DNA from 2 places in the Streptomyces sp. NPDC006309 genome. Region 2 is predicted to be linked to the other one. Evidence: riboswitches for the same ligand, from Rfam matches in the RefSeq annotation. Region 2 holds a riboswitch; the other holds the start of a gene.

What was found. Region 2 has a riboswitch for cyclic di-AMP ahead of ABZ117_RS25860 (C40 family peptidase). Riboswitches for the same ligand answer to the same signal wherever they lie in the genome.
Positions count from the first base shown of each region.
Region 1: another riboswitch for cyclic di-AMP. It lies ahead of ABZ117_RS04625 (M23 family metallopeptidase); the one in region 2 lies ahead of ABZ117_RS25860 (C40 family peptidase).

Region 1 covers NZ_JBEXRO010000002.1:480,874-485,777, reverse strand. The annotation lists gene ABZ117_RS04635 (pitrilysin family protein) at 1-76, shown strand, start outside; gene ABZ117_RS04630 (pitrilysin family protein) at 73-1,461, shown strand; cyclic di-AMP (ydaO/yuaA leader) riboswitch at 1,694-1,854, shown strand; gene ABZ117_RS04625 (M23 family metallopeptidase) at 1,867-2,622, shown strand; gene ABZ117_RS04620 (GntR family transcriptional regulator) at 2,838-3,524, shown strand; gene ABZ117_RS04615 (HPr family phosphocarrier protein) at 3,748-4,029, opposite strand; gene ABZ117_RS04610 (GNAT family N-acetyltransferase) at 4,206-4,904, shown strand, end outside.
Region 2 covers NZ_JBEXRO010000022.1:119,493-124,396, reverse strand. The annotation lists gene ABZ117_RS25870 (ATP-dependent Clp protease proteolytic subunit) at 119-754, shown strand; gene ABZ117_RS25865 (hypothetical protein) at 763-1,068, shown strand; cyclic di-AMP (ydaO/yuaA leader) riboswitch at 1,504-1,641, shown strand; gene ABZ117_RS25860 (C40 family peptidase) at 1,644-2,117, shown strand; gene ABZ117_RS25855 (ATP-binding protein) at 2,305-2,763, opposite strand; gene ABZ117_RS25850 (helix-turn-helix transcriptional regulator) at 2,978-3,838, shown strand; gene ABZ117_RS25845 (DUF397 domain-containing protein) at 3,848-4,069, shown strand; gene ABZ117_RS25840 (8-amino-7-oxononanoate synthase) at 4,128-4,904, opposite strand, start outside.

The DNA of each region.
Region 1 (4,904 bases), on a different contig from region 2:
CCCCGGGGACCCGGAGCAGGAAGCGACCGTAGAGGCGGGCCGCGACGAGACCGAGAACGAGGAGACGGCCAAGTGACCGAGCTCGCCACCATGGAGTTCCACCCCCAGCCCCAGCCCGGTGAGGCCAGGCCCTGGGCGTTCCCGGCCCCCGAGCGCGGCACCCTCGGCAACGGCCTGACCGTGCTGCGCTGTCACCGCCCCGGCCAGCAGGTCGTCGCCGTGGAGGTGCTGCTGGACGCGCCGCTGGACGCCGAGCCCGCCGGTCTGGACGGCGTCGCCACGATCATGGCGCGGGCCTTCTCGGAGGGCACCGACCGGCACTCGGCCGAGGAGTTCGCCGCCGAGCTGGAGCGCGCGGGCGCCACGCTCGACGCGCACGCCGACCACCCCGGCGTCCGGCTCGGCCTGGAGGTCCCGGCCTCCCGGCTGGCCAGGGGCCTCGGCCTGCTCGCCGACGCCCTGCGCGCGCCCGCCTTCGCCGAGAGCGAGGTCGAGCGGCTGGTCCGCAACCGCCTGGACGAGATCCCGCACGAGCTGGCCAGCCCGGCTCGCCGGGCCGCCAAGGAACTCTCCAGGGAGCTGTTCCCGGCGGACTCGCGCATGTCCCGCCCGCGCCAGGGCACCGAGGAGACGGTCGCGAAGATCGACGCGGCGGCCGTACGCGCCTTCTACGACCGCCATGTGCGGCCCGCCACGGCCACCGTGGTCGTCGTCGGCGACCTGACCGGCGCCGACCTGGACGCGCTGCTCGCCGACACCCTGGGCGCCTGGACCGGCACCCCTGGCGAGCCCCGGCCCGTGCCGCCGGTGACCGCCGACGACACCGGGCGCGTGATCGTCGTGGACCGGCCCGGTGCCGTCCAGACGCAACTGCTCATCGGCCGCGTGGGGGCCGACCGGCACGACCGGGTCTGGCCCGCCCAGGTGCTCGGCACGTACTGCCTCGGCGGCACCCTCACCTCCCGCCTGGACCGCGTCCTGCGCGAGGAGAAGGGCTACACCTACGGCGTGCGCGCCTTCGGTCAGGTCCTGCGCTCGGCGCCGGACGGCACGGGCGCGGCGATGCTCGCCATCAGCGGCTCGGTGGACACGCCGAACACCGGCCCCGCGCTGGACGACCTGTGGAAGGTGCTGCGCACGCTCGCGGCGGAGGGCCTGACCGACGCGGAGCGGGACGTCGCCGTGCAGAACCTCGTCGGCGTGGCGCCGCTGAAGTACGAGACCGCGGCGGCCGTCGCGAGCACGCTGGCCGACCAGGTCGAGCAGCACCTGCCCGACGACTTCCAGGCGACGCTGTATCAGCGGCTGGCCGCCACGGGCACGGTGGAGGCCACCGCTGCCGTCGTGAACGCCTTCCCGGTGGACCGCCTGGTGACGGTCCTCGTCGGTGACGCGTCCCGGATCAAGGAGCCGGTCGAGGCACTCGGCATCGGCGAAGTCACCGTCGTCGCCGCGGAGTAGACGCACCGGCGGACGCGAAGGCGTACGCGCGCGCGTGGGGCCCTGCCGACCTACGGGTCGTCAGGGCCCCTGCCGTTCCACTCGTTCACTCAGATGCCCGTTTTGGGGCGGAGGTTGCCTGTCTGCCCTGTGGGATGCGCTACAAAAACCCGGATCTGTTTGAGGAGGGGGAGCGGGCCGCCGTACCGTCATCCGGGCTGTTCGTCAGGCAGTGCGCCGCACCCGCGGCAGCGGACAGTCATCGCCGAGTCCCCGTACGGCGCGAGCCAGGGGAGCCGGGGACCCATCGTCCCTGGGGTGAATCGGGCGCCCGCGCGTGAGCGAGGGGGCCCGTAGGAGACCTTCCTGCTCCGAACCCGTCAGCTAACCCGGTAGGCGAGAGGGAAGGAAAGGACCAGCCACTTCATGGCGTTCATGTGCGCCACCGGGAAGCACCGCAAGCCCGGCCGGGTCAAGCGCACCACCGCTCAGGCGGCGGGTGTCGCGGCCCTCACCACCACCGGCGTCATCGGCACCCTCGCCGCGTCCCCGGCGCTCGCCGCGGACAGCTCCGTGGAGGAGACCGGCCTCACCCCGGTCCTCACCGTGAACGACGACGTCGCCGAGCAGATCGACGCGCAGGCCGCCGCCCAGCAGCAGGCCGCCGAGCAGAAGGCGGCCGAGGCGGCCGCGGAGAAGGCGGCCGCCAAGAGGGCCCAGGAGGTCCGCGAGGCGCGGGTCCGCGCCGCCCGCGAGGCCGAGCGCAAGCGGCTGAACGCCTTCGTCATCCCGATCGCGCACTCGTACGTCTCCACGGCCTACCAGGCCAGCAGCTCCCTGTGGTCCTCCGGTTCGCACACCGGCATCGACTTCCACGCGGCCAGCGGCACCTCCGTCCACGCGGTGGGTTCCGGCACGGTCGTCTCCACGGGCTGGGGCGGCGCGTACGGCAACCAGATCGTGCTCCGGATGGCCGACGGCATGTACACCCAGTACGGCCACCTGTCGTCCATCGGTGTCACGGTGGGCCAGAAGGTCGTCCCGGGGCAGCAGATCGGCGTGTCGGGCGCGACCGGCAACGTCACCGGCCCGCACCTGCACTTCGAGGCCCGTACGACGCCCGACTACGGCTCGGACATCGACCCCGTCGCCTACCTCCGCAAGCACGGCGTGAACGTCTGACCGGACGGACACCCGCACGGCCTGCCAAGCCCCGGCTCACCGAGCCGGGGCTTTCTCCTTTTTCCGTCGTTTCCTTCCGGTGCCCGCCGGACCCGCTGACCAAAATATATCCATGGATGACGCCCGGCCGTCGGAAATTCAGGTCCATTGGAATAGAGTCACGGGAACACGCGTCCATCGTCGGCGTTTCACGGGTATTAAGGCGGAGGTCGGTCATGCGTATTCCGGCGCACTCGGTGTGCACCGCTGTCCGGGACGACATCGTCGCCGGTGTCCACGAACGCGGCAGCCGCCTCACCGAGGAAGTCCTGGCCCGCCGCTACGGCGTCTCGCGTGTCCCCGTCCGCGAGGCCCTGCGCACCCTGGAGGCGGAGGGTTTCGTGGTGACACGCCGGCACGCGGGCGCGTGCGTGGCCGAACCGACCGAGCAGGAGGCCGCCGACCTGCTGGAGATGCGGCTGCTGCTGGAGCCGCTGGGGGCCGCCCGGGCCGCGCAGCGGCGCACCGAGGCCCATCTGAAGGTGCTGCGCGGACTGGTCCGGCTGGGCCAGGAGCGGGCCAGGAGGGGTGGCGGCGAGGATCTGCGCGCGCTGGGCGGCTGGTTCCACGAGACGCTCGCCCAGGCCTCCGGCAGCCCCTCGCTGACCTCGGTGCTCACCCAGCTGCGGCACAAGATCGCCTGGATGTACGCGGTGGCTACGCCGCTCGCCCCGGTGGAGTCGTGGGCGGAGCACGGGGCGATCGTGGACGCGGTGGCGCGGGGGGACGGGGAGCGCGCGCGGGCGCTCACCGCGCTGCACACCGAGCGCGCCACCAGCGGCCACCGGCTGCGTTTCCCCGGTGCCCCGGGGCGTGTGAGGACTTCGCAACGGGCCGTAAACACGACGGGCCCGCGGAATTAACACGGACGCCGTATACAAAGGAGGGGAATTGTCGGGCGAATGTCTCCCGCTTGTCGGCCGGATGTTTTCCCCTGCCTGAATTCCGTTCCCTGTGAATTCGCGAGGAAGTTCCGGCGCGAGCCGGCCGTGAACCGGCGCAATACCGTGCGGAGCGTGCGCGGAAACGCCGGAGCCGCGCCGCCCCGGGGGGCGAACGCGGCTCCGGCGCTCTGCGCGGTAAGGCTCAGACGGTCTCCGGGAGCTCCTCGAGACCCTCGGAGACCAGCTTGGCCAGACGGTCGAGGGCGGCGTCCGCGCCCTCGGCGTCCGAGGCGAGGACGATCTCCTCGCCACCCTGGGCGCCCAGGCCCAGGACGCCCAGCATGGAGGCCGCGTTGACGGGGTCGCCCCCGGCCTTGGCGATCGTCACCGGGACGCCTGTGGCCGTGGCGGCTCGGACGAAGATGGAAGCGGGGCGGGCGTGGAGGCCCTCGGCCCAGCCGACGTTGACGCGGCGCTCAGCCATGTGATGCTGCCCTTCAGTACTCAGGGTTGTCTAGACCAGTTTCCCATATCGTGAAGCGTGCCCGGAGCGGACCTTCGTCCCCTCCGTGTGCCGTCGGACCGCGGCCTCGGTCCGGCGTGTCGTCCTCCACAGACTGCCTCGCGACGTTGTCGTACGCGAGCCGTACTCTGGGGCCCATGCAGACCCCGGCGGACCGGCAGGACCGGCACGAGTACCCCGCCCACTGGGAGGCGGACGTGGTGCTGCGCGACGGGGGTACCGCGCGCATCCGGCCCATCACCGTCGATGACGCCGACCGCCTGGTCAGCTTCTACGAGCAGGTCTCGGACGAGTCGAAGTACTACCGCTTCTTCGCGCCCTACCCGCGGCTGTCCGCCAAGGACGTCCACCGCTTCACGCACCACGACTTTGTGGACCGGGTGGGACTCGCGGCCACCATCGGCGGCGAGTTCATCGCCACCGTACGCTACGACCGCATCGGCGCCGACGGCATGCCCGCCTCCGGGCCCGCCGACGAGGCCGAGGTCGCCTTCCTCGTCCAGGACGCCCACCAGGGCCGCGGGGTCGCCTCCGCCCTGCTGGAGCACGTGGCGGCCGTGGCGCGCGAGCGGGGCATCCGCCGCTTCGCCGCCGAGGTGCTGCCCGCCAACAGCAGGATGATCAAGGTGTTCACGGACGCCGGATACACCCAGAAGCGCAGCTTCGAGGACGGCGTCGTCCGCCTGGAGTTCGGCCTCGAACCCACCGACCGCTCGCTGGCCGTGCAGCGCGCGCGGGAGCAGCGCGCCGAGGCCCGCTCGGTACGGCGGCTCCTCGCGCCCGGGTCCGTGGCGGTCGTCGGCGTGGGCCGCGCCCCCGGCGGGGTGGGCCGCAGC
Region 2 (4,904 bases):
CCGGACCCCGCCACGGCGGGTGACGTGTCCACCGGCGCACACCTCCCTCGCTCTGTACGTCCTGTACATTTTTTACGGAGAGCGGACCGGAGCCGGTCCGCGTGAGAGGGGTGTGCCCATGTCCCGACCGTTCGCCCGCCAGGTCCTGCCCGAGTTCACCGAGCGCACGGGCAGCGGCGCCCGCACCCTCGACCCGTACGGCAAGCTCTTCGAGTCCCGGATCGTCCTCCTCGGCACCCCGGTCGACGACACCGCCGCGAGCGACGTGACGGCCCAGCTCATGTACCTCGAACACGCGGCCCCTGACCGGGACATCACGCTGTACATCAACTCGCCGGGCGGCCCCTTCCACGCCATGACCACGATCTACGACACCATGCGCTACATCAGCTGCGACGTGGCGACGTACTGCCTGGGACAGGCCTCCTCCACCGCCGCGGTGCTGCTCGCGGCCGGCGCCCCGGGCAAGCGGTCCGCACTGCCCGGCGCGCGCATGCTGATCGAACAGCCCGGACTGCCCGAGCCGGTGCGCGGCCGGCCCAGCGATCTCCTCATCGAGGCCGAGGAGCTGGCCCGGGTCCGCGCACTGCTGGCGGAGATGCTCGTCCGGCACACGGGGCGCACGGCCGGGCAGGTGCACGAGGATCTGGCGCGGGACCTGTTCCTGGACGCCCCCGGGGCCCTCGCCTACGGCCTGGTGGATCACATCGTGCCCAGCCGCCGGAACGCGCCCGGCGCACCGGACGCGAGGTGAGCCCCCCGATGCCGCCGGAGCTGCCGCCGCTGCCCGCGCTGACCCGCGCCGAGGGCGACCTGATCGACCGTTACCTGGAGGCGGCCGACCTGCTGGGCCGCGTCAATCCGGCCCGGCACGGAGACACGTACCGCGGGCTGCGCGCGGCCCAGGCCCTGGTGCGCAAGGCGGCAGAGCTCCGGGACGCGCTCGAGGTGATGCACGAGCGGGGCGAGACGGAGCTGCACGGGGACACGCTGGCACGGGCCTTGCGCGTGCTGGACGGTGAGCGCCGTACCGCTCGCGTCGCGCTCCCGCCCGATGCCGTCGGCTGAGGCGGACACCCGGCCGGCCGTCCGAAGTCCCCGTGTCGACGCTTTCCGTTCGCGCCGGGCTCGAAACGGTCCGAACGAGGTACGCCCGTCCGGTGGACATCCGGAATGATTTTCGGGCTTCCCGACTTGTGCGGCATGTGGGTCGGGTGTGCGGCGGAGAGCGTTTAGCCCCAGGTCGGGGGCTACGCACGGGTCCTGACGATGACTCGAACACAGCGATGTCCACCCGAACGGGTGAGTGGTGAGTAACACCACAAAGCCCCGATTCCGTTGGGATTTTCCGACAGTTGTAGGTCAAGATCCCTGACTGACGACAAGACCCCGCCACCGCGGCGGGGCGATCCGGGCGGACGCCGAGTCCTGCCGCCGCCCGGATGACCGGTCGACAGGAGTGGATCGGCAGGAGTGGAGGACCCAGGCAAGACGGGTCGCCGGAACACATGTTCGTCTGCTCGACGCGGACGGGCGGGGTTCCGAGCCGCCCTTGGGGTGAAGCCGTGGCGACACGGCCGGGCAACTTCGCCAGCCCGAATCCGACAGGTCATCCTTCACAGGCGGCTGACGAAGGGTTGCGCATGACTGCGCTCAATCGTGTCCCGTCACTGATGGCCAGGGCCGGCACCGCCTCGGCCCTCACCCTCGCCGCCGTGGGCGGCTCGATCGCCGTGCCCGGCCTCGCCACCGACGCGTCCGCCGCCACGATGGCGACGAAGGCACTCAAGGTCGCGGCCTCCAAGAAGGGTGCGCCGTACAAGTGGGGCGCCACAGGTCCGCGCAGGTTCGACTGCTCGGGGCTGACTTTCTACTCCTTCAAGAAGGTGGGCAAGAAGCTGCCGCGCACCGCAGCGCAGCAGTACAACAAGACCCACCACATCTCCGCCCGCAGCCGCAAGGCGGGTGACCTGGTGTTCTTCCACTCGGGTTCCAGCGTGTACCACGTCGGCATCTACGCGGGCCACGGAAAGATCTGGCACGCCCCGAGGACCGGTGACGTGGTGAGGCTTCAGAAGATCTGGACCAGGAGCGTCTGGTACGGCCGGGTCAGCTGACCCGGCCGCGGAGCGAGAGCGCCCGGCCCCGGCCCCCGCCACGGTGAACGGCCGGCTCCGGGCGCCGGGCCCGCTCCGAGCGTTGGGCCCGCTCCGAGCGCCGTAGCGCCGCCCCGGGCCGCCCGTCACCACGGGCGGCCCGGGGCCGACACGTCCCGCGGCGGAGCCGGCCGGGCGGCCATGCCGCTCAGGGCTCCTGCGGCCCGCCTGCCGGTAACGGGGCGGCCGGCAGCGTCCAGGGGAGTTCGATACAGACCGTCTTGCCGCCCTCACGGGTGGGGCGGACGCGGAGCCTGCCGCCGTGCTCCGCGGTGAGCCAGCGGATGATGACCATGCCGCGGCCGTTGTCCTGCTGCACGGCGGCGGGCAGTCTCTTCGGGAAGCGGGGATGACTGTCCGTGACACCGATGCGCAGGTGTTCGTCACGGTCCAGTGCGATGTCGACCGTGAAGGTGGGTGACTGGCCGAGGGTGTGCTGCACGGCGTTGGTGGCCAGCTCCGAGACGATCAGCCGCACGGTGTCGGCCGTTTCGGTGTCCGAGGGCAGACCCCACTCCACGAGGGTGCCCACGACGTAGGAGCGGGCGGCGGAGACCGAGGCGGGATCGCTCGGCAGAGTGACGGATGCTTCCAGATGGTCTGCCATGGCGACGTCGTCCCTTTCCCGCGGGACCGCGGTCCGACATACAGCGAATGCTTCGAGTACGGTCCCGGAACTGGTGCTTGTTCGCCAGACTGCCATCAACGGGTCGGTCAGGGGGAGCGATCCACCGGGATATGCATATATCTGTCGCTCGAAGCGGTGAACCCTGCGCTGCGAAACCGTATGTGGGCGGCCCGGAAGGAGTAAGGAGGAGCCCATGCAGAACGGTCCGGCAGTGCGCCGTCGCAAACTGGGCGCCGAACTGCGCAGGCTGCGTACCGGCGCCGGATTCACCAGCGGTGAGGCGGCCCGGCTCGTCGGCTGGCACCAGTCGAAAGTGAGCCGGATCGAGACCGGGGCCAGTGGTGTGAAACCGGCCGATCTGCGGTTACTGCTGGACGCCTACGGCGTCCACGACGGACACCTGCGCGAGTTGCTGCTGATGCTGGCGGGGTCGCAGGACGCGGGCGGCCGGAACCGCTGGTGGCACGCCTACCGCGGGGAACTCCCGCCCACCTACCGCGATTTCATCAGCCTGGAGTCGCAGGCGAGCGCCATGCGCACCCTGGAGACCACGGTCGTGCCGGGCCTGCTCCAGACGGCCGAGTACGCCCGCGCGGTGACCCGGGCGGCCGTCAAGGACCTGGACGAGGACCGGCTGGACACCCTGGTGGAGGTGCGTCTGGCCAGGCAGGACGTGTTACGCGCGGACCCGCCGCCGGCGCTGAGCGCCGTACTGGACGAGGCGGTGCTGCGCCGGGAGGTCGGCGGTCGCGCGGTGATGTCCCGTCAGCTGGAGCGGCTGATGGAGGCCGCCTCGCTGCCCCAGGTACGGCTCCAGATCCTGCCCTTCAGTGCCGGGGCGCATATCGGCCTCACCGGGCCTTTCGTTATCTTCTCATTTCCGAGCACTTCCGATCTGGATGTAGTCGTTCTCGACCAGTTGACGAGTAGCCTCTACCTGGAACGGAAAGAAGACCTGGTGGCCTACACCGAGGCCTTCCAGACCCTTCAGTTCCACGCCCTTTCCCCCGAGGACTCGTTGGACTACATCGCCGCAATAGGTGACGGCGCGTAAGGAGGCACCATGCCCGCACCGCCTCGGAACATCCCTGCCAGTACCGACCTGCCCGACGCGCGCTGGCTGCGCAGCAGTTACAGCACGGGCGCCAACAACTGCGTGGAGACGGCCCGGCCGCGCTCCGGCCCCGGAGCCGGGCTGCTCGCCGTGCGTGACTCCAAGACCCCGGCCGGACCGGCGCTGCTCTTCTCCGCCGGCAGCTGGTCCGAATTCATCACCGCGCTCTGATCAGAACCGGTCATTTCTTTCATCGTCATCCGGTGACACACGGCCGTGTCACGCCGACTCATGGTCGCGTCTCGCCGATGACGCGTACAGCGTGTTCGATCTCGGCCCCGGACAGGTCCGCGCGGGCGGTCAGCCTCAGCCGTGAGATGCCGTCGGGCACGGAGGGAGGACGGAAACAGCCCACGGACAGGCCCGCCGTACGGCAGTCGGCCGCCCAGCGCACCGCCTGCTCCGGGGACGGAGCCCGCACGGAGACCACCGCGGCGTCCGGACGCACCGCCTCCAGACCCGCGGCGGTCAGCCGTGCATGCAGTTCCGCGGCCACCTCACGGGCGCGCGCCGCCCGTCCCGGCTCGCGCTCCAGCAGCCGCAGCGCGGCCAGCGCGGCACCGGCCGCCGCCGGCGCCAGGCCCGTGTCGAAGATGAACGTGCGGGCCGCGTTGACCAGGTGGTCGATCACCCGGGCCGGGCCGAGCACCACACCACCCTGGCTGCCCAGCGACTTGGACAGGGTCGCCGTGGCGACCACGTCATCGGCTCCCGCGAGGCCGGCCGCGTACGGCGCGCCCCGGCCGCCGTCGCCCAGCACGCCGAGCCCGTGGGCGTCGTCCACGACCAGCCCGGCGCCGTACTCCCGGCACGCGGCGGCCAGCGCGGCCAGCGGCGCCCGGTCCCCGTCGACCGAGAACACCGTGTCGGAGACGACGATCGCCGCGCCCCCGTGCGTGCCGAGCGCCTTGCGCACGGCCTCCGGGTCGGCGTGCCCGACGACCTGCGTGCCGCCCCGCGCCAGCCGGCAGCCGTCGATGAGGGAGGCGTGGTTGCCCGCGTCGGA